Regions from separate parts of the Burkholderia cenocepacia genome, predicted to be linked through region 1. Evidence: riboswitches for the same ligand, from Rfam matches in the RefSeq annotation. Region 1 holds a riboswitch; the other holds the start of a gene.

Evidence for each region. A riboswitch is a leader RNA that binds a small molecule or an ion and turns the genes downstream of it on or off. The one in region 1 is predicted to bind manganese.
Region 2: another riboswitch for manganese. It lies ahead of SY91_RS28045 (sodium:calcium antiporter); the one in region 1 lies ahead of SY91_RS07245 (TMEM165/GDT1 family protein).

What each region holds. Positions count from the first base shown of each region.
Region 1 is NZ_CP060039.1:1,538,223-1,549,692, reverse strand. It holds gene SY91_RS07275 (amidase) at 1-667, shown strand, start outside; gene SY91_RS07270 (disulfide bond formation protein B) at 817-1,329, shown strand; gene xdhC (xanthine dehydrogenase accessory protein XdhC) at 1,965-2,969, shown strand; gene SY91_RS07260 (adenosine deaminase) at 2,988-4,013, shown strand; gene SY91_RS07255 (hypothetical protein) at 4,041-4,418, shown strand; gene guaD (guanine deaminase) at 4,415-5,734, shown strand; yybP-ykoY riboswitch at 5,871-6,008, shown strand; gene SY91_RS07245 (TMEM165/GDT1 family protein) at 6,087-6,659, shown strand; gene SY91_RS07240 (DUF4136 domain-containing protein) at 6,714-7,424, opposite strand; gene pepN (aminopeptidase N) at 7,612-10,305, shown strand; gene SY91_RS07230 (class 1 fructose-bisphosphatase) at 10,587-11,470, shown strand, end outside.
Region 2 is NZ_CP060040.1:2,602,451-2,613,920, forward strand. It holds partial or broken gene SY91_RS28035 (efflux RND transporter permease subunit) at 1-1,234, shown strand, start outside; gene SY91_RS28040 (copper-binding protein) at 1,231-1,599, shown strand; gene SY91_RS28045 (sodium:calcium antiporter) at 1,695-2,705, opposite strand; yybP-ykoY riboswitch at 2,774-2,942, opposite strand; gene SY91_RS28050 (metal/formaldehyde-sensitive transcriptional repressor) at 3,059-3,334, shown strand; gene dmeF (CDF family Co(II)/Ni(II) efflux transporter DmeF) at 3,347-4,372, shown strand; gene SY91_RS28060 (DUF1289 domain-containing protein) at 4,375-4,560, shown strand; gene SY91_RS28065 (MFS transporter) at 4,652-5,860, shown strand; gene SY91_RS28070 (heavy metal sensor histidine kinase) at 5,885-7,294, opposite strand; gene SY91_RS28075 (heavy metal response regulator transcription factor) at 7,291-7,962, opposite strand; gene SY91_RS28080 (hypothetical protein) at 8,195-8,551, shown strand; gene SY91_RS28085 (hypothetical protein) at 8,640-8,909, shown strand; gene SY91_RS28090 (TolC family protein) at 8,906-10,408, shown strand; gene SY91_RS28095 (multicopper oxidase family protein) at 10,410-11,470, shown strand, end outside.

The sequences.
Region 1 (11,470 bases):
GATGCTGGCGGGGCTCGAGCCGCACGTCCCGGCCGCCCGGCCGCTCGAAGGCGTACGGCTCGGCGTGCTGACGAACTACGTGACGGACGGCGTCGATGCCGACGTCGCGGCCGCGCTCGACACCGCGCTCAAGCATCTCGAAGCCGCCGGCGCGATCGTCACCGAAGTGCGCTTTCCCGCGCTCGACCGGCTCCCGGAGATCAACCGTTTCGGCTTCTCGCCGATCGAGGCGTACGCGTGGCATCGTCCGCTGCTCGCCACGCATCGCGACCAGTACGACCCGCGCGTGCTGACGCGCATCCTGAAGGGCGAACCGGCGAGCGCGGCCGACTATCTCGACCTGCTCGCCGCACGCGCCGCGATGCTCGACGAAGCCGCGCACACGGTGTGGTCGCGCTTCGATGCGCTCATCGCGCCGACGGTCCCTGTCGTGCCGCCGCGCATCGCCGAACTCGAAACGGACGACGACGCGTTCACGCGCACCAACGCGCTGATCCTGCGCAACCCGAGCGCGTTCAACTTCCTCGATGCGTGCGGGCTGTCGCTGCCGTGCCATCCGCGCGACGCAGCGCCGGTCGGCCTGATGCTCGCGGCGGCGCCGCATCGCGACGACGCGCTGCTCGCGATCGGCCAGTCGGTCGAGGCCGTGCTGAACACGATCCGCTGACCGCGCGAGCCGATGGCAAGCCGGATCGGCGGCGGGCCGCGCCCGCGTGCGGCAGGGTGCCGCACGCGGGCTGTCAGTTTCGTGCCAGACCGTTCGCGCTAAAATCGCGCGATTGTTTTCCGGACCGACCGACGAGGAACCCCGCCGACATGAACGACTACACGCTTGCACTACGCCGCGAACGCCGCCTGCTGATGCTGCTCGGATGGGTGTGCATCGCCCTGCTGGCCGGTGCGCTGTATCTGCAGTACGTGAAGAACGAAGACCCGTGCCCGCTGTGCATCATCCAGCGCTACTTCTTCTGCGCGATCGGGATCTTCGCGTTCCTGGCCGCCGGAATCCGCAACTGGCGCGGCGTCTGGGTGCTCGAACTGCTGATCGCGATCGCCGCGGCCGGCGGTGTCGGCACGGCCGCACGGCACCTGTCGATCCAGATGAATCCGGGCTTCAGCTGCGGCTTCGACACGCTGCAGCCGATCGTCGACAGCCTGCCGCCCGCGCAGTGGTTCCCCGGCATGTTCAAGGTCGCCGGGCTGTGCGAGACCGTCTACCCGCCGATTTTCGGCATCCTGCTGCCCGGCTGGGCGCTGATCGGCTTCGCCGTGATCCTGGTCGCGGTCGTCGCGAGCCTCTGGCGTCATCGCCGCAAGCTGGCGAGCTGATCGGCCGGCCGCGTTGCCGGCCGCAAGGCCGGCGGCGCGGCTCGACCGCACGGGCCACGCGCCGCCGGCGAGCGACTCGTCACGCGGCTCCGGCCGACGCCTGCGCCAGCCCCGGCCGGTCGCCGCACGTAAACACCTACCCTGCCGCCGCCCGGATTTCCAGGCCCGCGCGCATCGCGCGATCGCCGTGCTCCCGCCCCCGTCACGCGTACGTTTAGGCCCGATGTGCATGCATCGGTCCCCCGATCCCGCGCGGCCGGCCTATGATCGACATGATCGCCGCCTGATAGCCCGGATCACCGCCCGGCCATGTTCCCGCCGCGTGGCGGTGCTATCTTCGGCACTGGATGGCGATCTACGTGCGCGTGGCGAGGCGGTTTCACCGCTCCCTGCGTAACGCGCGCCCGATCCGCAATGTCGACTGGATTCATCATGACAACGCAAACCATCCGCATCCGTCACCCTCATGGCATCCGCGCGTCCGGCGGCGCCGTTCGTGCACGCCGTCAGTCCGAGGCCGCCGCATGGCCTCGGCCGTGCAACCGGCCGGCCCCGCTCCCGTCCGTCCTCGTTGCCGCCGCGCCCGCCAGCGCGCGCCGCGTGTCGCGCCGCGTCGTCCCGAACGGAGCGTGCTGATGGAAGCCTGGCTCGGCGATCTGCAGCAACTGCTCGCGCACGGCGAAGCGGCCGTGCTCGTGACGGTCGCGCACACCGACGGCTCCGCGCCGCGCGAAGTCGGCACCAAGATGCTCGTCACGCGCGACACGGCCCGCCATACGATCGGCGGTGGTCATCTGGAGTGGAAGGCGATCGAGATCGCGCGGCATCTGCTGAAGGACGGCGCGCACGTGCCGCACGCACGCCGGCTCGAGCGGCTCGCGCTCGGCCCGAGCCTCGGCCAGTGCTGCGGCGGCGCCGTGGTGCTCGCGTTCGAGCGGCTCGACGTCGGCGACCTCGGCTGGATCATGTCGCTCGCGAAGCGCGTGGCGGCCGGCGCCGCGACCGTGCGTAGCGTATCATTCGGCCCCTCGCCGGGCGCGCCGCTGTTGAGCGAGCCCGAATCGGAAGCCGCGCGCGCCGACTGCCTGCTGTGGGAAACCGGCGGCGTATCGCTGATGACCGAAACGATCGCGCCGTATGCGTTCCCCGTCGTGCTGTTCGGCGCGGGGCACATCGGAACTGCGCTCGTGAAGGTGCTGGCGACGCTGCCGTGCCACGTGCGCTGGATCGACGGGCCCGATGCGGTGTTCCCGCCGGCCGACGCGCTCGCCGGCATCGGCAACCTCGCGATCGACGCGGCCGCTTCCCCGGCGGACGCGGTCGACGCGGCGCCGCCGCAGTCCTACTTCGTCGTGATGACGCACGACCACGCACTCGATTTCGTGCTGGCCGAGCGCATCCTGCGACGCGGCGACTATGCCTACTTCGGGATGACCGGCTCGCGCACGAAACGCGTGCAGTTCGATCATCGCCTCGCCGCGATCGGCATCGACCCGGCCCAGGTCGCGCGGATGCGCTGCCCGATCGGTGTCGAAGGCATCATCGACAAGGCGCCCGAAGTGATCGCGATCTCGGTGGCCGCGCAGTTGCTGCAGGCCGTCGAGGCGAATGCGTCCGCGCAGGCTTCCTCTACTTACTGACCGACCAAGAACGACGCCATGACCCCGACATTCAAGGACAAGATTGCCCGTGCGCCGAAAGCGGAGCTGCACATCCATATCGAAGGCTCGCTCGAGCCCGAGCTGATCTTCGCGCTCGCGCAGCGCAACGGCGTGAAGCTCGCGTACGACTCGATCGACGCGCTGCGCGCCGCGTACGCGTTCACCGACCTGCAATCGTTCCTCGACATCTACTACGCCGGCGCGAGCGTGCTGCTCACCGAGCAGGATTTCTACGACATGACGGCCGCGTACTGCGAGCGCGCGCTCGCCGACAACGTCGTCCACACCGAACTGTTCTTCGACCCGCAGACGCACACCGAGCGCGGCGTGCCGATCGAGACGGTCGTCGCGGGCATCGAGCGCGCACTCGCCGATGCCGAAGCGCGCGGGCTGTCGAGCAAGCTGATTCTGTGTTTCCTGCGCCACCTGTCCGAAGAGGACGCGCTCGCGACGTTCGAATCCGCGTTGCCGCTGTTCGAGCGCTATCGTCATCGCCTGATCGGCGTGGGGCTCGATTCGTCCGAGCTCGGCCATCCGCCGACGAAGTTCGCACGTGTGTTCGAAAAGGCGCGCGCACTCGGGCTGAAGCTCGTCGCGCACGCGGGCGAGGAAGGCCCGCCCGCCTACATCTACGAAGCGCTCGACGTGCTGAAGGTCGACCGGATCGACCACGGCGTGCGCAGCATCGAGGATGCGGCGCTCGTCGAGCGTCTCGCGAAAACGCGCACGGCGCTCACCGTCTGCCCGCTGTCGAACCTGAAGCTGTGCGTGTTCGACGACATGGCGAAGCACACACTGAAGGCGCTGCTCGATCGCGGCGTGGCGGTGACGATCAACTCCGACGATCCGGCCTATTTCGGCGGCTACGTCAATGAAAACTACTTCGCGACGGCCGAAGGGCTGCAGCTCACGGATGCCGAAGTCCATGCGGTGATCCGCAACGGCTTCGAGGCGTCGTTCATCGAACCCGCGCAGCGCGACGCACTGTACGCGCGCCTCGACGCGTACTGGCAGGCCGCGTGACGGCCCGCATCGAGGCACGCTAGACAGATGAAACGCGGCAACCGCATCCGCTTCGCGATTCCCCGTTCGGCCTTGCGCCGGGCCGGGCGCCTGCGTGCATGCAGAGCGACGGCGCAGCCCGTCGTCGCCCGCACGTACCGGCCGTCGCGGCTTGCCGTGCCGTTCGCCGTCGTACCGGATGCGGGCATATCGGCTGCGGGCGCAACGGTTGCAGGCGCAACGGCTGCGAGGTATGCGGGCAACCACTCGCTGGCGGCTTCGGCCGCCACGTTCGCCCGCGCCGTCGCCTCCGGCCGTGCCACACACCGCGTGCGGCCGCCGCTCGCGAAGCACCGTCCCGCCGCCGTGCGGCGTCAATCGCTTTCTTCTGTTCGCCTTACCTTGATGCAGGACCCTTCGTCATGACGCAAACCGCTTTCCGTTCCCAGCTGCTGACCTTCAACGGCGACCCGGCGCAATCCAGCCAGGCCGCGAACTACGAGACCGACGGGCTCCTGATCGTCGACGACGGCAAGGTCGTCGCGGCCGGCCCGTATGCGCAGCTCGCCGCGACCCTTGCGCGCGACGCGGTGGTCCACGACCTGCGCGACAAGCTGATCGTGCCCGGCTTCATCGACACGCACATCCACTATCCGCAGACGGACATGATCGCGTCGCCGGCGCCCGGCCTGTTGCCGTGGCTCGACCAGTACACGTTCCCGACCGAGCGCCAGTTCGGCGACCCCGAGCATGCGCGCGAAGTCGCCGACTTCTTCGTCGACGAACTGCTCGCGTGCGGCACGACGAGCGCACTCGTCTACTGCACGGTGCACAAGCAGTCGGCCGAGGCGCTGTTCGCGGCGAGCGACGCGCGCAACCTGCGGATGATCGCGGGCAAGGTGCTGATGGACCGCAACTGCCCCGAATTCCTGCGCGACACCGCGCAATCGGGCTATGACGACAGCGCCGAGCTGATCGACCGCTGGCATGGCAAGGGCCGCCAGATGTACGCGCTCACGCCGCGCTTCGCGCCGACGTCGACCGAGGCGCAGCTGGAAGCGTGCGGCGAACTCGCGCGCCGCCATCCGGACGTGTTCGTGCAAAGCCACGTCGCGGAAAACGTCGACGAGGTGAAATGGGTGGCCGAGCTGTTCCCCGGCCATCGCAGCTATCTCGACATCTACGACCGCTACGGGCTGCTGCGTCCGCGCGCGGTGTACGGTCACTGCATCCATCTCGACGACGAGGATCGCCGCCGGATGGCCGAGACACGCACCGTCGTCGCGCACTGCCCGACATCCAACTTCTTCCTCGGCAGCGGCCTGTTCGACTTCGACAAGGCCGGCGAACATGACGTGCCGGTCACGCTCGCGACCGACGTCGGCGGCGGCACGTCGTTCTCGATGCTGCAGACGATGAACGAGGCGCACAAGGTCGCGCGGCTGTCGGGCCATCACCTGACCGCCACGCGGATGTTCTGGCTCGCGACGGCCGGCGCCGCGCAGGCGCTCGATCTCGCCGACACGGTCGGCACGCTCAAGCCGCGCACCGAAGCCGACTTCGTCGTGCTCGATCCGCAGGCGACGCCGCTGCTCGCGCGCCGCACGAAGCGCGCGGAGTCGCTCGAGGAACTGCTGTTCGCGTTCGCGCTGCTCGGCGACGACCGCGCGGTGTACCGCACCTATGCAGCCGGCGAACTCGTGCACGAGCGCGGCGCCGCGCGCCGCCCGGCCGCCGCGTAACGTCCGCGGGTTGCCCGCGGGTGCCCGTCCGGCATGCGCGGCCGCTTGGCCGCCGTGCATGCCGGCAATCGAAACCCTCCGGTACGCGGCACGGCGGCCTGGCCGCTTTCCCGCGCGCAACGGGCCATGCTAGAATTCGCCGCTCATTGGGGAGTAGCCGCTCCGCTCGATGTCCCGTGCCCCCGGCGCGCATCGTGACGGAGGCGTCCGTCAACAGACTTGGCCGTTCGGCCATGGCGGCCGCAGCCACGTTGGCCTGGCGAGACCGATGGTTCACTGCGCGCCGCATCAGGGCCCGGCGCGCGGCGGATCGTCGCTCGCACGCACAACAACGGCCCGTGGAACCCCATTCGTGTCTCAAGCCTTCCTGATCTCCACCGGCGCCGTCGCCCTCGCTGAAATCGGCGACAAGACCCAACTGCTTTCCCTCGTTCTGGCCGCGCGCTATCGCAAGCCGGTGCCGATCATTCTTGGCGTGCTCGTCGCGACGCTCGTCAACCACGGTTTCGCCGGCGCGCTCGGTGAATGGCTGGGCGTGCTCGTCACGCCGTCGATCATGCGCTGGGCGCTCGCGTTCTCGTTCATCGCGATGGGGCTGTGGATCCTGGTGCCGGACAAGCTCGACGAGGACGAGGCCAATGCGACCCGCTCGCGGCTCGGCGTGTTCGGCGCGACGCTGGTCGCGTTCTTCCTCGCGGAAATGGGCGACAAGACGCAGATCGCGACCGTCGCGCTGGCCGCGCGCTTCCAGGATTACATCGGCGTCGTGGCCGGCACGACGTTCGGGATGATGCTCGCGAACGTGCCGGCGATCCTGCTCGGCGACCGTTTCGCGCACCGCCTGCCGACCAAGCTCGTGCACGGGATCGCGGCCGTGCTGTTCGTCGTGCTCGGCGCGCTGGCGCTGCTGGGTATCGGGGTCTGACAGACAGGGAGGTGGCTGGCGCGGCCGGACAGCCGCGCCGAGTTGGCCGTCGCGCTACTTCGCGACGGCCGCGCCCGATGCGGGCGCGGCCGGCACCGCGCGCTCGTTGGCGGCCGGCGCCGCCGGGCCGCCGCGCTTGTCGACCGGCAGCCGGATCGTGCGGACCGCGCCGTTCGACAACGGGAAATCGGCGAGCGCGCTGCGCGCGAGGAACGGCATCGCGTACAGCAGCGTGCCGTTGTCGCCGGTCGTGCGCGCCGACACGTTGTAGACCTCCTTGCCCGTCGCACGCTCGGTGATGCGGATGCCCAGCGTGTAGTCGAACACCTGGTAGGTCTGCGCGACATAGCCGGCCGGCATCGGCCCCCAGGGGCCCCACGGACCCCAGGGACTCCATGGCCCGCCCCGCCAGTACGGCCCGGGTCCCATGAACCACGGGTCATAGTAGACCGGCTGCGGCACCGTCACGAGATCGCTGCCGACCGCATAGGTCAGCCCGACGAGATAGCGTGCCTGCGACTGCGGCACCTGTCGGAACGCATACGCGGACAACTCGTTCGCAACGATCGGCTCGTAGGTCGACTGTTCGATGCTGTTCTTCTGCGCATCCGTGCGCGTGAACGCATAGGTGCGGGTCGCGTCGCTGCCGCTCCAGTCGGAGAAGGCCGTGACCTGGGTGGTCACGTAGCTGGTGCAGCCCGTCAGCAGCGCGACGCACAGCGCCGCCGCCCAGCCCGCACCGCGAAAAATCCATTCGCGTTTCATGTTGATCCTCGTCGATCCGTCACCCGTTCGTCGCACCGCGCGAAGCACAACGGGATGCCGATAATACGCGGACTCCCGGAAGCGGTAAAAAGTTCGCCCGGCACGCAGCCGCAAGCCTTTGTACAATGGCCCGGTTCGCCTGGCCCGCGCAACGGGCCCGTCCCCCACTCCACCGATCTCGACGACCATGTCCGACAACGCCTCCTCCACCGTGATCCGCCGCGCCGACTACACGCCGCCGGCCTTCCTCATCGATTCCGTCGCACTCGAATTCGATCTCGCGCCGGCCCGCACGATCGTCAGGAATACGATGCGCGTGCGCCGCAATCCGGATGCCGCGCCCGCGCCGCACCTGGAGCTGATGGGCGAGGCGCTCGAATTCCTCGGCGCGCGGCTGGACGGCGCGCCGCACGGCGCGGTGCGCGCGCACGAGCACGGCCTGACGGTCGAGAACGTGCCCGACGCGTTCGAGCTGACGCTCGAAAGCGCGTGCGCACCCGACCAGAATACGACGCTGTCGGGCCTGTACGTGTCGAGCGGCAACTTCTTCACGCAGTGCGAAGCCGAAGGCTTTCGCCGCATCACCTACTTCCTCGACCGCCCCGACGTGATGGCGTCGTACACCGTCACGCTGCGCGCCGACAAGGCCGCGTACCCGGTGCTGCTGTCGAACGGCAACCTCGTCGATTCGGGCGACCTGCCCGACGGCCGCCACTTCGCGAAATGGGAAGACCCGTTCCGCAAGCCGAGCTATCTGTTCGCGCTGGTCGCGGGCAAGCTCGTCGCGATCGAGGAAACGATCACGACCGGCTCCGGCAAGGAAAAGCTGCTGCAGGTGTGGGTCGAACCGGCCGATCTCGACAAGACGCGACACGCGATGGATTCGCTGATCCACTCGATCCGCTGGGACGAAAAGCGCTTCGGCCTCGAGCTCGATCTCGACCGCTTCATGATCGTCGCGGTCGGCGACTTCAACATGGGCGCGATGGAGAACAAGGGGCTCAACATCTTCAACACGAAGTACGTGCTGGCGAACCCCGAGACCGCGACCGACACCGATTTCGCGAACATCGAGTCGGTGGTCGGCCACGAGTACTTCCACAACTGGACCGGCAACCGCGTGACCTGCCGCGACTGGTTCCAGTTGAGCCTGAAGGAAGGCCTGACGGTGTTCCGCGACCAGGAGTTCTCGGCCGACATGGCCGCGGGCGACGACGTCGAATCGGCGGCCCGTGCGGTCAAGCGCATCGAGGACGTGCGCGTGCTGCGCCAGTTGCAGTTCGCCGAGGACGCCGGCCCGATGGCGCACCCGGTGCGCCCGGAGAGCTACGTCGAGATCAACAACTTCTACACGATGACCGTCTACGAGAAAGGCTCGGAAGTCGTGCGGATGTACCAGACGCTGTTCGGCCGCGACGGCTTCCGCAAGGGGATGGATCTCTACTTCAAGCGCCACGACGGCCATGCGGTGACCTGCGACGACTTCCGCCACGCGATGGCCGACGCGAACGGGCGCGACCTCGCACAGTTCGAGCGCTGGTACAGCCAGGCCGGCACGCCGCGCGTGTCGGTGCGCACCGCGTACGATGCGGCCGCGCGCCGCTACACGGTCACCCTCGCGCAAGGCTACGGCGACGCGTCGCCGGCCGCGCGCGAAACGCAGCAAGGGCCGCTGCTGATCCCGTTCGCGATCGGCCTGATCGGCCGCGACGGCCGCGACCTGCCGCTGCGTCTGGACGGCGAAGCCGCCGCCTCGGGCACGACGCGCGTGCTCGAATTCACCGACACCGAGCAGACCTTCACGTTCGTCGACGTGCCGGAAGCGCCGCTGCCGTCGCTGCTGCGCAACTTCTCGTCGCCGGTGATCGTCGAGTACGACTACAGCGACGACGATCTCGCGTTCCTGCTCGCGCACGACAGCGATCCGTTCAACCGCTGGGAGGCCGGCCAGCGCCTCGCGACGCGCGCGCTGCTGACGCTCGCCGCGCGTGCCGCCGCCAACGCGCCGCTCACGCTCGGCGAGAACTTCGTCGCCGCGTTCCGCCGCGTGCTGACCGATGAAAGCCTGTCGCCGGCATTCCGCGAACTCGCGCTGACGCTGCCGTCGGAAACCTACCTCGCCGACCAGATGGCCGAGGCCGATCCGGCTGCCGTGCATCGCGCGCGCCAGTTCGTGCGTCGCCAGCTCGCGACCGCGCTGCGCGCCGACTGGCTCGCCGCGTACGAGCAGCACCAGACGCCCGGCGCCTACGAGCCGACGCCGGAAGCCTCGGGCCGCCGCGCGCTGAAGAACCTCGCGCTCGCGTATCTCGCCGAACTCGAGGACCCGGCCGATGCCGTGCGCCTCGCCACCGCCCAGTACGACGCGGCGAACAACATGACCGATCGCGCGGCGGCGCTCGGCGCGCTGCTGTCCGCGGCCGCGGCGGGCGCGAACGAACCGGCCGAGAAGGCGCTCGACGACTTCTACCGTCGCTTCGAGAAGGAAGCGCTCGTGATCGACAAGTGGTTCGCGATGCAGGCGGCGCAACGCGGCACGCCCGCGCAGCCGACGCTCGCGAAGGTGCGCAAGCTGCTCGCCCACCCCGCGTTCAATCTGAAGAACCCGAACCGCGCACGTTCGCTGATCTTCAGCTTCTGCGCGGCGAATCCGGCCCAATTCCACGCGGCCGACGGCTCGGGCTACGCGTTCTGGGCCGAACAGGTGCTCGCGCTCGACGCGATCAACCCGCAGGTCGCGGCACGCCTCGCGCGCTCGCTCGAACTGTGGCGCCGCTTCACGCCGGCGCTGCGCGACCGGATGCGCGACGCGCTCGAACAGGTCGCTGCCGGCGCGAAATCGCGTGACGTGCGAGAGATCGTCGAGAAGGCGCTCGCGTAACTCGCGCGTTCGACCTGTCGCGTCCGCACGCTCGAGCCGGTGCCGCTTCCCGCGGCGCCGGCTTTTTATTGCACGACCACGGCTGTAACCGCACCCAATCGCGGGGTCGGACCGCTCGGACGGGCTGCGCGACCAAGCGCGCCCCGCCCGGCGTCGCCGCCCGATACCGCGCCGATTCGGTGGCCGGGCCATGTAACCGGACGAAAAAAGCCGGCGGCACCGAAGGCGCGACGGGTAAAATTGCGGCCATTCAAGGATTCTTTGGCCTTTCGGAGTCTGTCATGTCCATTGCCCGCCGCACCACGCTGTCGAAGTTCCTGATCGAACAGCAACGTGAGACCAACAACCTCCCCGCCGACCTGCGCCTGCTGATCGAAGTCGTCGCCCGCGCGTGCAAGGCGATCAGCTACAACGTGTCGAAGGGCGCGCTCGGCGACGCGCTCGGCACCGCCGGCAGCGAGAACGTCCAGGGCGAAGTGCAGAAGAAGCTCGACATCCTGTCGAACGAGATCCTGCTCGACGCGAACGAATGGGGCGGCAACCTCGCCGCGATGGCGTCGGAAGAAATGGAAACGTTCTTCCCGATCCCGGCGAACTACCCGCGCGGCGAATACCTGCTCGTGTTCGATCCGCTCGACGGCTCGTCGAACATCGACGTGAACGTGTCGATCGGCACGATCTTCTCGGTGCTGCGCTGCCCGGACGGCAAGCAGGCGACCGAGGAATCGTTCCTGCAGCCCGGCACGGAGCAGGTCGCCGCGGGTTATGCGGTGTACGGCCCGCAGACGGTGTTCGTGCTGACGACCGGCAACGGCGTGAACTGCTTCACGCTCGACCGCGAAGTCGGCTCGTGGGTGCTCACGCAGAGCAACATGCAGATCCCGGCCGACACGCGCGAATACGCGATCAACGCATCGAACGCACGCCACTGGTACGACCCGGTCAAGCGCTATGTCGACGAGCTGAACGCCGGCAAGGACGGCCCGCGCGGCGACAACTTCAACATGCGCTGGATCGCGTCGATGGTGGCCGACGTGCACCGGATCCTGAATCGCGGCGGCATCTTCATGTACCCGGCCGACAAGCGCACGCCCGATCGTCCGGGCAAGCTGCGCCTGATGTATGAAGCGAACCCGATGTCGTTCATCGTCGAACAGGCGGGCGG
Region 2 (11,470 bases), on a different replicon from region 1:
GTCGAACGTATGGGTGCCGCCGATCCGCAACCGGCTCGACATGCTGTCCACCGGGATCAAGACGCCGGTCGGCGTGAAGATTTCCGGGCCGGACCTGACGGGAATCGACGCGATCGCGACGCAGGTCGAGGCCGCCGTGAAGCGCGTGCCGGGCGTGACGTCCGCGCTCGCGGAGCGGCTGAACGGCGGCCGCTACGTCGACGTCGACATCGATCGGCTCGCCGCCGCGCGTTACGGGCTGTCGGTGACGGATATCCAGTCGGTCGTGTCGTCGGCGATCGGCGGCGAGGACGTCGGCGAAGTGATCGCCGGGCGCGAGCGTTTCCCGATCAACATCCGCTATCCGCGCGAGATCCGCGATTCGCTCGAGAACCTGCGGCAACTGCCGGTCGTCACCGCGCGCGGCGCGCAGATTCGCCTCGGCGACGTCGCGCGTGTCGCGATCGCCGACGGGCCGCCGATGATCCGCAGCGAGAACGCACGGCTGTCCGGCTACGTGTACGTCGATCTCCGCGGTGTCGACCTGAGCACGGCGGTTCGTGCGATGCAGCAGGCCGTCGCGCGGCAGGTCGCGTTGCCGCCCGGCTATTCGATCGCGTGGTCGGGACAGTTCGAGTATCTCGAACGCGCGGCGGCGACGCTGCGCACCGTCGTGCCCGTCACGCTCGTCGTGATCTTCGTGCTGCTGTTCGTCACGTTCGATTCGGCGGCCGACGCGTTGCTGCTGATGTCGACGGTGCCGTTCGCGCTGGTCGGCGGATTCTGGCTCGTATGGGTGCTCGGCCATGCGGTGTCCGTCGCGACGTCGGTCGGGTTCATCGCGCTGGCGGGCGTGGCGGCCGAATTCGGCGTGGTGATGCTGCTGTACCTGAAGGGCGCGCTGCAGCGCCGGCTCGATGCCGGCGAACCGCTGACCGATGCGTTGCTGCTCGACGCGATTCGCGAAGGCGCGGTGCTGCGCGTGCGGCCGAAGGCGATGACGGTCGCCGTCGTGCTCGCCGGCCTCGTGCCGATCATGATCGGCCACGGCGCCGGTTCCGAAGTCATGCAGCGCATCGCCGCGCCGATGGTCGGCGGCATGGTCACGGCGCCGCTGCTGTCGATGTTCGTCATTCCCGCCGCGTGGCTTCTGCTGCAGCGCCGTCGTGCGCGAAGCGCTGGCCGAGCGCGGCATTCCGATGCAGTTCCTTCCGGCACGAACGTGCCATCCCTTCCCACCGGAGAATCACGATGAAGATGAATCAATTGATCGCTGCTGCAACCGCTGTCGTCGCGCTGAGTGCTTTCGCGGTACCGGCGCTTGCCGCCGGCGAGATGTCGAACATGGACATGTCCGGCATGAAGATGTCGTCGGACGGTGCGGCGGAATCGAATGCCGCGCTGACCGACGCCGAAGTGAAGAAGGTCGATGCCGCGAGCGGCAAGATCACGTTGAAGCACGGCGCGCTGCAGAACGTCGGGATGCCGCCGATGACGATGGCGTTCAAGGCGAAGGATGCGGCGATGCTCGCGCAGGCGCATGCGGGCGACAAGGTCAAGGTGCGGATCGAGAAGGTCGACGGCACGTTGACGATCGTCAAACTCGTCAAGGGTTCCTGATCGTCGGGATGCGGGCGTCGCAGCCGCCGCCTGCATGCGGCGCCGTGAAGCGCGCCGCGCCGACGTGTTGGTCGGCCGGCGCGCCCGACCGGCGTTTAGCGCGCCAGCGTCACCGCCAGATACCCCGCATACCCCGCGCCGTTCGCGAGCAATGCCCAGATCGCGAGCCCGCGCGTGCGTGCATTGACGCGCAGCCACGCCGCCGCCGCGAGCGTGATGATCACGCCGGTCAGCACTTCGGGGCGCGGCTCCCACGGCGTCAGCATGATGCCGATCGCCGGCAGCAGCGTGCCCTGGAACACCATCGCGCCGGTGATGTTGCCGAACGCGAGCGTGTCTTTCCCGCGGCGAATCCACAGCACGCTGTTGACCTTCTCCGGCAGCTCCGTCGCGATCGGCACGATGATCAGCGACAGCAGCAGCGCCGACACGCCGAGCACGTGCGACACGCCTTCCACGCCGCGAATGAAGCCCTTCGCCCCGCCGACCAGCAGCGCGACGCCGATCAGCAGTTGCAGCACGATCGTCGCCAGGTTGGTCGGCAGGCCGATGCGCGACAGCAACATCGCGTGCGGCGCCTCGGTGCCGTGCCCGGCATCGACGAGCCGGGTCGACGCACGGAACGTCAGCACGACGTACATCACGTAGAGGCCGACTAGCATCGCGGCGAGCAGCGCGCGCACGGCCCAGTTGTGATGCGGGACGAACATCGCGACGGTCGCCAGCGAGAAGGCGGCGAGGAAGGTGTTCATGTCGCGCACGAAGCCCGTGCGTTCGGGCGCGATCGTGCCGCGCGGCCCGCGCGAGCGGATCACGGCGAGCGCCATCAGGAACGTGGTGAGCGTCACGAGCATCAACGGCGCGCCGAGAATCGCGCCGACGCCGATCTCCTCGTTCACGGCCTGGCTCGACGTGCCGCCGGCGAGCGCGAGCAGCGGCACCATCGTTTCGGGCAGCGCGGTGCCGACGGCCGCGAACAGCGAGCCGGTCACGCCTTCGGAAATCTTCAGGCGTTCGCCGAGATGTTCGAGCGCATTGGTGAAGACTTCGGCCGCGACGAGGATGACGATCAGCATGAACGCGAGTTCGACGAACATGAAAGTCATGCGACACCTCCGCGGGCAGCGGTGGCGTGAGGGAAGCGAGGGGGAGGAACATGGGGACTCCGTGGTCGGACGCTGACGAACCATGACACATCCGCCGACGTCCGACCAGGAACGACGCGATGTGCCGATGGTCTCGCCAAGCCGATCAGGCTGAACGCGCCACGGCCGCAGGCCGAGTGTGTTGACGCGTTCGCTTTCCGGGAGACGGAAAGCAGGCTACTCCCCAAAGACGGAAAGCAGTCTAGCCGAGCGGTTTTCTTTCGACAAGCCTTCGTCTCGAAAAAATATACCCCTCCGCCCTATAGGGGCAGCGCTTAGGAGATATACTCCCCTACCCTATACAGGAGCCATCGATGAGTCATACCGTTCGCGAAAAACAGAAGCTGCTGAACCGCGTGCGCCGTATCAAGGGACAGGTCGAGGCGATCGAGCGGGCGCTGGAAGAAGAGCGCGACTGCAACGACGTGCTGCAACTGATCACGAGCTGCCGCGGCGCGATGAACGGCCTGCTGGCGGTCGTGCTGGAAGACCACATCCGGTCGCATCTCGTCGATGCGGACACGCCCGATGCGCACGAAGGCAGCGCGACCGAGCAGCTGATCGAGGTCGTCCACAGCTATTTCAAGTAAGCGGATCGGAACATGAACGAATTCAAGAGCCCGGCGGCCGGCGGCGCGCACAGTCACGCGTTTCTGGGCGCCGCCCATGCGCGCAACGAGCGGAAGACGTGGATGGTCATCGGCCTGTGCACGGCGATGATGATCGCCGAGATCGTCGGCGGCACGCTGTTCGGATCGCTCGCGCTGGTCGCGGACGGGCTGCACATGTCGACGCATGCGGGCGCGATGCTGATCGCCGCGCTGGCCTATACCTATGCGCGCCGGCACGCCGACGATCCGCGCTTCGTGTTCGGTACCGGCAAGCTCGGCGACCTGGCCGGCTTCACGAGCGCGATCGTGCTGGCGATGATCGCGTTGCTGATCGGCTACGAGGCGATCGCGCGCCTGCTGGCGCCGGTGCCGATTCGCTTCGACGAAGCGATTCCGATCGCCGTGCTGGGGCTGGCCGTCAACCTCGCCAGCGTATGGCTGCTGAGTGGCGATCATCATCACGGGCATGGTCACGGCCATCATCATGCGCATGGGCACGACCACCATGATGACCACGACCATGATCATGACCACGACGACGCCCACCACGCGCATCATGCTCACGGTTCGCCTTCGGCCGCGCATCGCGACCACAACATCCGGTCGGCCTACGTTCACGTGATCGCCGACGCGGCCGTGTCGGTGCTGGCGATCGTCGGCCTGCTGCTCGCTCGCGCGTTCGGATGGGTCTGGATGGATCCGCTCGCGGGCATCGTCGGCGCGCTGGTGATCGCCAACTGGGCGTACGGGCTGATGCGCGATACGGGCGGAATCCTGCTCGACGTCAACGTCGATCGCAAGCTGACCGACAACGTGCGCCGCGCGATCGAGGCGCTCGGCGACAAGGTCAACGATCTCCATGTGTGGCGCGTGGGGCCGGGGCACATGAGCGCGATCGTGTCGGTCGAATCGGGCGACGCCGCGCGCGATGTGCGCTTTTATCATGCGCTGGTCGCGGGCTTCGACGGCGTGTCGCACGTGACCGTCGAAGTGCTGACGCCCGCGAAGGCCGCCTGATCGTGGCCGTGAAATCGCCGTGTATCGAGCTGTGCACGTTCGACGGCCGCACCGGCTTTTGTGTCGGCTGCCTGCGCACCCGCGACGAGGCGCGCGACTGGAAGAAGCTGACCGACCATCGCCGGCACCAGATCCTCAACGACCGCACGCGCCGGCAGGCGAAGCTGCGGCGCGACGCGGTGGAATAACGAGGGTGCACGCGCAACCCGCGATCGTGTCACGGGACTGCAGTAGCATCACAGGCATTCAGCGTCACGATTCCTGAACCGGGGACGACCCATGCAGACCGACTCATCGACCGGCATTCTTCGGCAGATTCCGCGCAGCGTGTGGGTGCTCGGCTGTGTCAGCCTGCTGATGGACGTGTCGTCCGAAATCATCCACAGCCTGTTGCCGATGTTCCTGATGGCGGGGCTCGGTGCGAGCGCGACGACGATCGGCCTGATCGAGGGGATCGCCGAGGCGACGTCGCCGGTCGTCAAGGTATTCTCCGGCACGCTGAGCGACTATCTGCGCAATCGCAAATGGCTCGCGGTGGCCGGCTACGCGCTCGGCGCGCTCAGCAAGCCGCTGTTCGCGATCGCGCCGACGATCGGCGTCGTGGTCACGGCACGGATCGTCGACCGCGTCGGCAAGGGGATTCGCGGCGCGCCGCGCGATGCGCTCGTCGCCGACGTGACGCCCGTTCACCTGCGCGGCGCCGCGTACGGGTTGCGTCAGTCGCTCGACACGGTGGGCGCGTTCCTCGGGCCGTTGTTGGCCGTCGTCATCATGCTGATGTGGCGCGACGATTTCCGCCTCGCGTTCTGGCTGGCCGTGATCCCCGGCGTGCTCGCCGTGGCGCTGCTCGCGGTCGGTATTGACGAGCCGGCACGTGCGCCGGGCGAGAAGCGCGTCAATCCGGTTCGCCGCGAGGTCGTCGCGCAACTCGGCGCCCGCTACTGGTGGGTCGTGGCCGTCGGCGGCGTGTTCGCGCTGGCGCGTTTCAGCGAGGCGTTCCTGGTGCTGCGCGCGATGGGCAGCGGCGTGCCCGTCGCGCTCGTGCCGCTCGTGATGGTCGCGATGAACGTCGTGTACGCGTTGTCCGCTTACCCGTTCGGTAAGCTCGCCGATACGACGAGCCACACGAAGCTGATGGTGGTCGGGCTCGCGCTGCTGATCGCCGCCGATATCGTGCTGGCGCACGGCGCGCACTGGCCGACCGTGCTCGTCGGCGTCGCGCTGTGGGGACTGCATATGGGAATGACGCAAGGGCTGCTCGCGACGATGGTCGCGCAGGCCGCGCCGGCTGAATTGAGAGGAACGGCGTTCGGCGTGTTCAACCTGATCAGCGGCGTGGTCACGCTCGTATCGAGCGTCGTCGCGGGTGCCCTGTGGGACCAGGTGGGCGCCGCCGCCACGTTCTATGCGGGGGCCGTATTCAGCGCAGCGACCATCGTGTTGCTCGTGTGCGTTCGCACGTCGTTCGGCGCGGTGCGGGATCGCTAGCCGCTCAACGCGGCGGCGCATGGCCTAACTATCGGTACCGCGCGGAAAGTACAGCGCGAACGTCGTGCGCCCGTCGCGGCTCGCGACTTCCACCTTGCCGCGATGGAGCTCCATGATCGACTTCACGATCGCGAGCCCGAGCCCCGCGTTGCGCGCCGCGCCGTGCCGCGACGAATCGATCCGGTAGAAGCGCTCGAAGATCCGCTCGACCTGTTCGGGCGGAATCGCGACGCCGCGATTCGTGACTTCGACGACCGTGTAGCTGCCTTGTACGGACACGGCCAGTTCGATCGTCGACGCGGCGTCCGCGTGTTCGAGCGCATTCGACGCGAGGTTGCTCACCGCACGCCGGAACAGCGTCGCGTCCGCGACGACCGGCGCTTCGCCATGCACGTCGATGCGCACGCCGGCCTCGTCGGCCAGCGCCTGGAAATACGACGCGAGCCGGCGCAGTTCGCTGCCCGCATCGAGTTCGGCGGTCTTCAGGTGCTGCCGCGCATTGTCGGTACGGGCGAGAAACAGCATGTTCTCGATCATTCGCTGAAGCCGTTCGCATTCCTCGATATTCGATTCGATCAGCGCTTCATATTCGTCGGTCGTGCGCGCGCGCGACAGCGTGATCTGCGACGAGCTGATCACGTTCGCGAGCGGCGTGCGCATGTCGTGCGCGAGATCGGATGAGAACTGCGACAGCCGCACGAACGCGCGTTCGAGCCGGTCGAGCATCCGGTTCACCGACGTGGCGAGCTCGCGCAATTCGACCGGGCCGCCGCGCGCGTCGAGGCGCGCGTTCAGGTTGTGCGCCTCGATGCGCGACGTCTGCCGGCCGAGGCTCTCGACCGGGCGCAGCCCGCGCGACGCGACCGCATAGCCGAGCGCACCGACCAGCAGCGCGCCGACGGCCGCCGCGAGCCAGATGTCGACGCGATAGCTTTCGAGCAGCGATTGCCGATCGGTTGCGGTGCGCGCGAGCGCGACCTGGATCGCTTCGCCGGACGGCAGCGTTTCACGCGCATACACGCAGCGCGACGTGCCGATGCCGGGCGGCGCGCACGTGAACGGGCTGCCGGCGTTGCCAGTCGGATGCGAGGCCGAGATCACCGACGCGAGCGTGTTGCCGGCTTCGTCGGAATGCTCGACGAGCGGGCGGTGTTGCGCATCGTAGATGCCGAGATAGACGCCCGGATGCGACAGCAGCACGTCGTGGAACACGGCGGGATCGGCGCGCAGCGCGGCCGTCGATCCGCTGGCGCGTGCGAGTTGCAGGAACTGATTGAGCTTGGCCGAGATCTCGATGTCGTCGCGCCGCGTCAATTCGGCGGACAACGAGCGGTAGAGATACGCGCCGGTCAGCGCGAACACCAGCGCCGCGACGGTGGCGAACGCGAGCGTCAGGCGCCGCAGCAGCGAATACGACGTGGGGCCCGTGGTCACGAACGATCCTCGAGCACGTAGCCCATGCCGCGGATCGTGTGGATCAGCTTCTTCTCGTACGCGTTGTCGATCTTCGCGCGCAGGCGCTTGATCGCCGCGTCGACGACGTTCGTGTCGCTGTCGAAATTCATGTCCCAGATCTGCGACGTAATGAAGGTGCGCGTCAGCACCTCGCCTTCGCGTTCCGCGAGCAACTGCAGCAGCGCGAATTCCTGCGCGGTCAGGTCGATGCGAGTGTCCGCGCGCCGCACGCGACGCTTGAGCAGGTCGATTTCGAGATCGGCGACGTGCAGGATATCGCGCACGTTGCGTGGCGCGCGGCGCAGCAGCGAGCGGATACGCGCGAGGAATTCGGCATACGCGAACGGCTTGAGCAGGTAATCGTCGGCGCCGAGTTCGAGCCCGGCGACCTTGTCCTCGATCGCCTCGCGGGCCGTGAGCAGCAGCACGGGCGTCTGCTTCTGCGCGCGCAGCCGCCTGAGCACCTCGAAGCCGTCCAGCGCGGGCAGCATCACGTCGAGCACGATCAGGTCGAAATCCTCGTGCAAGGCGAGGAACAGGCCGTCCTGGCCGTTTTCCGCGACATCGACCGTGTAGCTCGCCTCCGTCAACCCCTTCCGGAGGTATGACGCCATCTTGGGTTCGTCTTCGACTATCAGTATCCGCATGGTGAGGCAGGCTATCCGTGATTCCAGCCGGTCAGTGTAACGCCGGAGCGTACGGCAGCGCGCGTGCGTGAAGAATGACCGGCGGATGACGGAATTGTCATGAAAAGCCGGTCATGTTTCGGCCATGCCGTCGTCACCGGGGCGGCGATAAGCTGCGACCGTCTTGTCCCCGGAGCGCGCCGTCGTGCGACGCGCCGGCCCTAACGATCGCTGTCTGCCTGATCTCGCATCCATGTCGTACTGGCGCACATTTCTCGTCGTCGTGTTGCTCGCGCTGAGCCTGTCGATCCCGTCGTTCGCGGCGGTTTCGATGCAGTGCCCGGGCGTCGCCGTGCCGCAAGAGGAAAAGGCGTCGCACGCGATGCCGGCCGCGCAGGGTGGCCATCACGATCACGGCGATCACGCGCGGCATGCGTCGTCATGTGCCGCGTGCGTGTCCTGCTGCTTCGGCGCGGGGATGTCGAGTGCGCCCGCGGTGCCCGCCGAGGCGAGCGTCGGCGTCACCATCGTCGCGCCTCCGCGTTCGGCCGGGGGCGTGTCGTTCCTGACGGGCGGAATCGACCGGCCGCCGCGCCGGATGCCCGCCTAGTCGCTGCCCGCGGCCGATGCGCCGCGATCCGCCACCCGCTCCGGCGGCCGCATCAGGCGCGCCGGACGACTTACGACGAGACATGTTCATGCGATTGATCATTGCGGCGCTGTTGGGCGCGGCGGCCCTCGTGCCGTCGCTCGCGCCCGCGCAAACTCCGTTTCCCGATCCGGCTGACGCCGCCGCGTCGGTGCCGGACGTCACCGTGACGTCCGCGTTCGACGGCTACCGGCCGTATCGGGACGACGCAGGCCCGGGCTGGAAGCAACTGAACCGGGACGTGATGGAGCGACCCGCGAAAGGGCGCACGACCGGCAACGCCGCGCCCCATTCGGCGCACGGAGGGGCCACGCGATGACGACGCTCGCGATATCACCGAGGATCGGCGCGGCCGCGATCGCGCTGGCGTTCCTCGCGGGCTGCACGACGTTTTCGAAGGATGGCGGGTTCGACGCCGTGTCGTCGGCTGCATCGGAACGCATCGGAAAGGACGCGGTGGTGGTGAGGACCGACGCCGACCGCGAAGCGGTCGACCAGCGGACGAAGGAACTGCTCGGCAAGCCGTTGTCGATGGACGACGCGGTGCAGGTCGCGTTGCTGAACAACCGCGGGCTGCAGGCGTCGTACGCGGAACTGGGGCTGTCGGAGGCCGACCTCGTGCAGGCCGGCCGGTTGCCGAACCCGCGCTTCGCGTTCAGCCGCACGCGTGCCGGCGATGGCGAGCTGACGCTTGGCCGCACGTTCTCGGCGAACGTGTTCGCGCTGCTGACGATGCCGCTCGCAACGAAGATCGAACGCCGCCGTTTCGTGCAGACCAAGCTCGAAACGGCCGATGCGATGCTGAAGGTCGCGGCCGACGCGCGCCGCGCGTATGTCGAGGCGGTCGCCGCCGAGCAGGCCGCACACTATGCGCAGCAGGTGCGCGACGCCGCGAGCGCGGCCGCCGAACTCGCACTGCGCATGCGGCAGGCCGGCAACTTCAGCCGGCTCGACTACGCCCGTGAACAGGCGTTTCACGCCGACGCGGTCGCGCAGCACGCGAAAACGCGGCAGCAGGCCATCGCCGCACGCGAGAAGCTCACGCGCGCGATGGGGCTGTGGGGCGAGCGAACGCGGTACGCGCTGCCCGAGCGCTTGCCGGATCTGCCGAAGGCGCGCCCGAACCTGCCCGACCTCGAACGCTTCGCGATGGGCAATCGCCTCGACGTCCAGGCCGCGAAGCTGCAGACGCAGGGCGTCGCGTCGTCGCTCGGCCTGAGCAAGGCCACCCGCTTCGTCAACGCGGTCGAGCTGGGCTACGTGAACGACTACGAAACCGGCAAGGGCCACGAGCACGGCTACGAGATCAGCATCGAGATTCCGCTGTTCGACTGGGGTGGAGCCAAGGTCGCGCGCGCCGAGGCCGTCTACATGCAATCGGCGAACCGGCTCGCGAAAACGGCCATCGATGCCCGCTCGGAAGTACGCGAATCGTATGCGGCGTACGTGACGAGCTACGACGTCGCGACGCACTATCGCGACGAAGTCGTGCCGCTGCGCAAGACGATCTCCGACGAACTGCTGCTGCGCTACAACGGGATGCTCGCGAGCGTGTTCGAGCTGCTGACCGATGCGCGCGAACAGATCGGCGCGGTCAACGGCTACATCGACGCGCTGAAGGACTACTGGCTCGCGGAAACCGATCTGCAGATGGCCGTCGGCGGCCGGTTGCCGTTACCGGATGCCGTGCCGAGCGCGACGCATTCCGCCGAACCCGCACCCCGATCCACATCCAGCGCCGACGCTGCGCCGCAACCGGCTTCCACTCCCGCGGCGCCGTCGGCGCCCGCCACGCAACCGCATCCGGAAGGTCATTGACATGGTGTCCCGTCGACAATTTCTCAGCGGCTCGGGCGCCGCGCTGCTCGGTGCGGCGATGGTCAGCAAGGCTGGCGCCGCGTCGTTGCCCGACGCGCCGACGATGGCGAAAGCCGGCACGCAGCCGCCGCTCGTGCCGCCCAACGGCCGCCCGTACACGCCCGTCGCGACGCTGAACGGCTGGTCGCTGCCGTGGCGGATGAAGAACGGTTGGAAGGAATTCCACCTGACGGCCGAGCCCGTCGTGCGCGAGATGGCGCCCGGCATGAACGCGAACCTGTGGGGCTACAACGGCCAGTCGCCGGGCCCGACGATCGAGGCCGTCGAAGGCGACAAGGTCCGCATCTTCGTGACCAACCGGCTGCCCGAGCACACGACGATCCACTGGCACGGGCTGCGGCTGCCGAACGGGATGGACGGCGTCGGCGGCCTCACGCAGCCGCATATCCCGCCCGGCAAGACCTTCGTCTACGAGTTCCAGCTCGAAGCGCACGGCACGTTCATGTATCACCCGCACGCCGACGAGATGGTGCAGATGGCGATGGGGATGATGGGCATGTTCATCGTGCATCCGAAGGACCGCGGCACGATGCCGGTCGATCGCGACTTCGTGTTCCTGCTCGCCGCATACGACATCGACCCGGGCAGCTATACGCCGCGCGTGAACGAGATGACCGATTTCAACATGTGGACCTTCAACTCGCGCGTGTTCCCGGGCATCGATCCGCTGCCGGTGCGAGCCGGCGACCGCGTGCGGATTCGCTTCGGCAACCTGACGATGACGAACCACCCGATCCACCTGCACGGCTACAGCTTCGAAGTCGCGGGCACCGACGGCGGCTGGATTCCGCCGGCCGCGCGCTGGCCGGAAGTGACGGCCGATGTCGCGGTGGGTCAGATGCGCGCGATCGAGTTCACCGCCGATCGTCCGGGCGACTGGGCGTTCCATTGCCACAAGTCGCACCACACGATGAATGCGATGGGCCATCAGGTGCCGAACCTGATCGGCGTGCCGCAGAAGGATCTCGCGAAGCGCATCGGCAAGCTCGTGCCCGACTACAT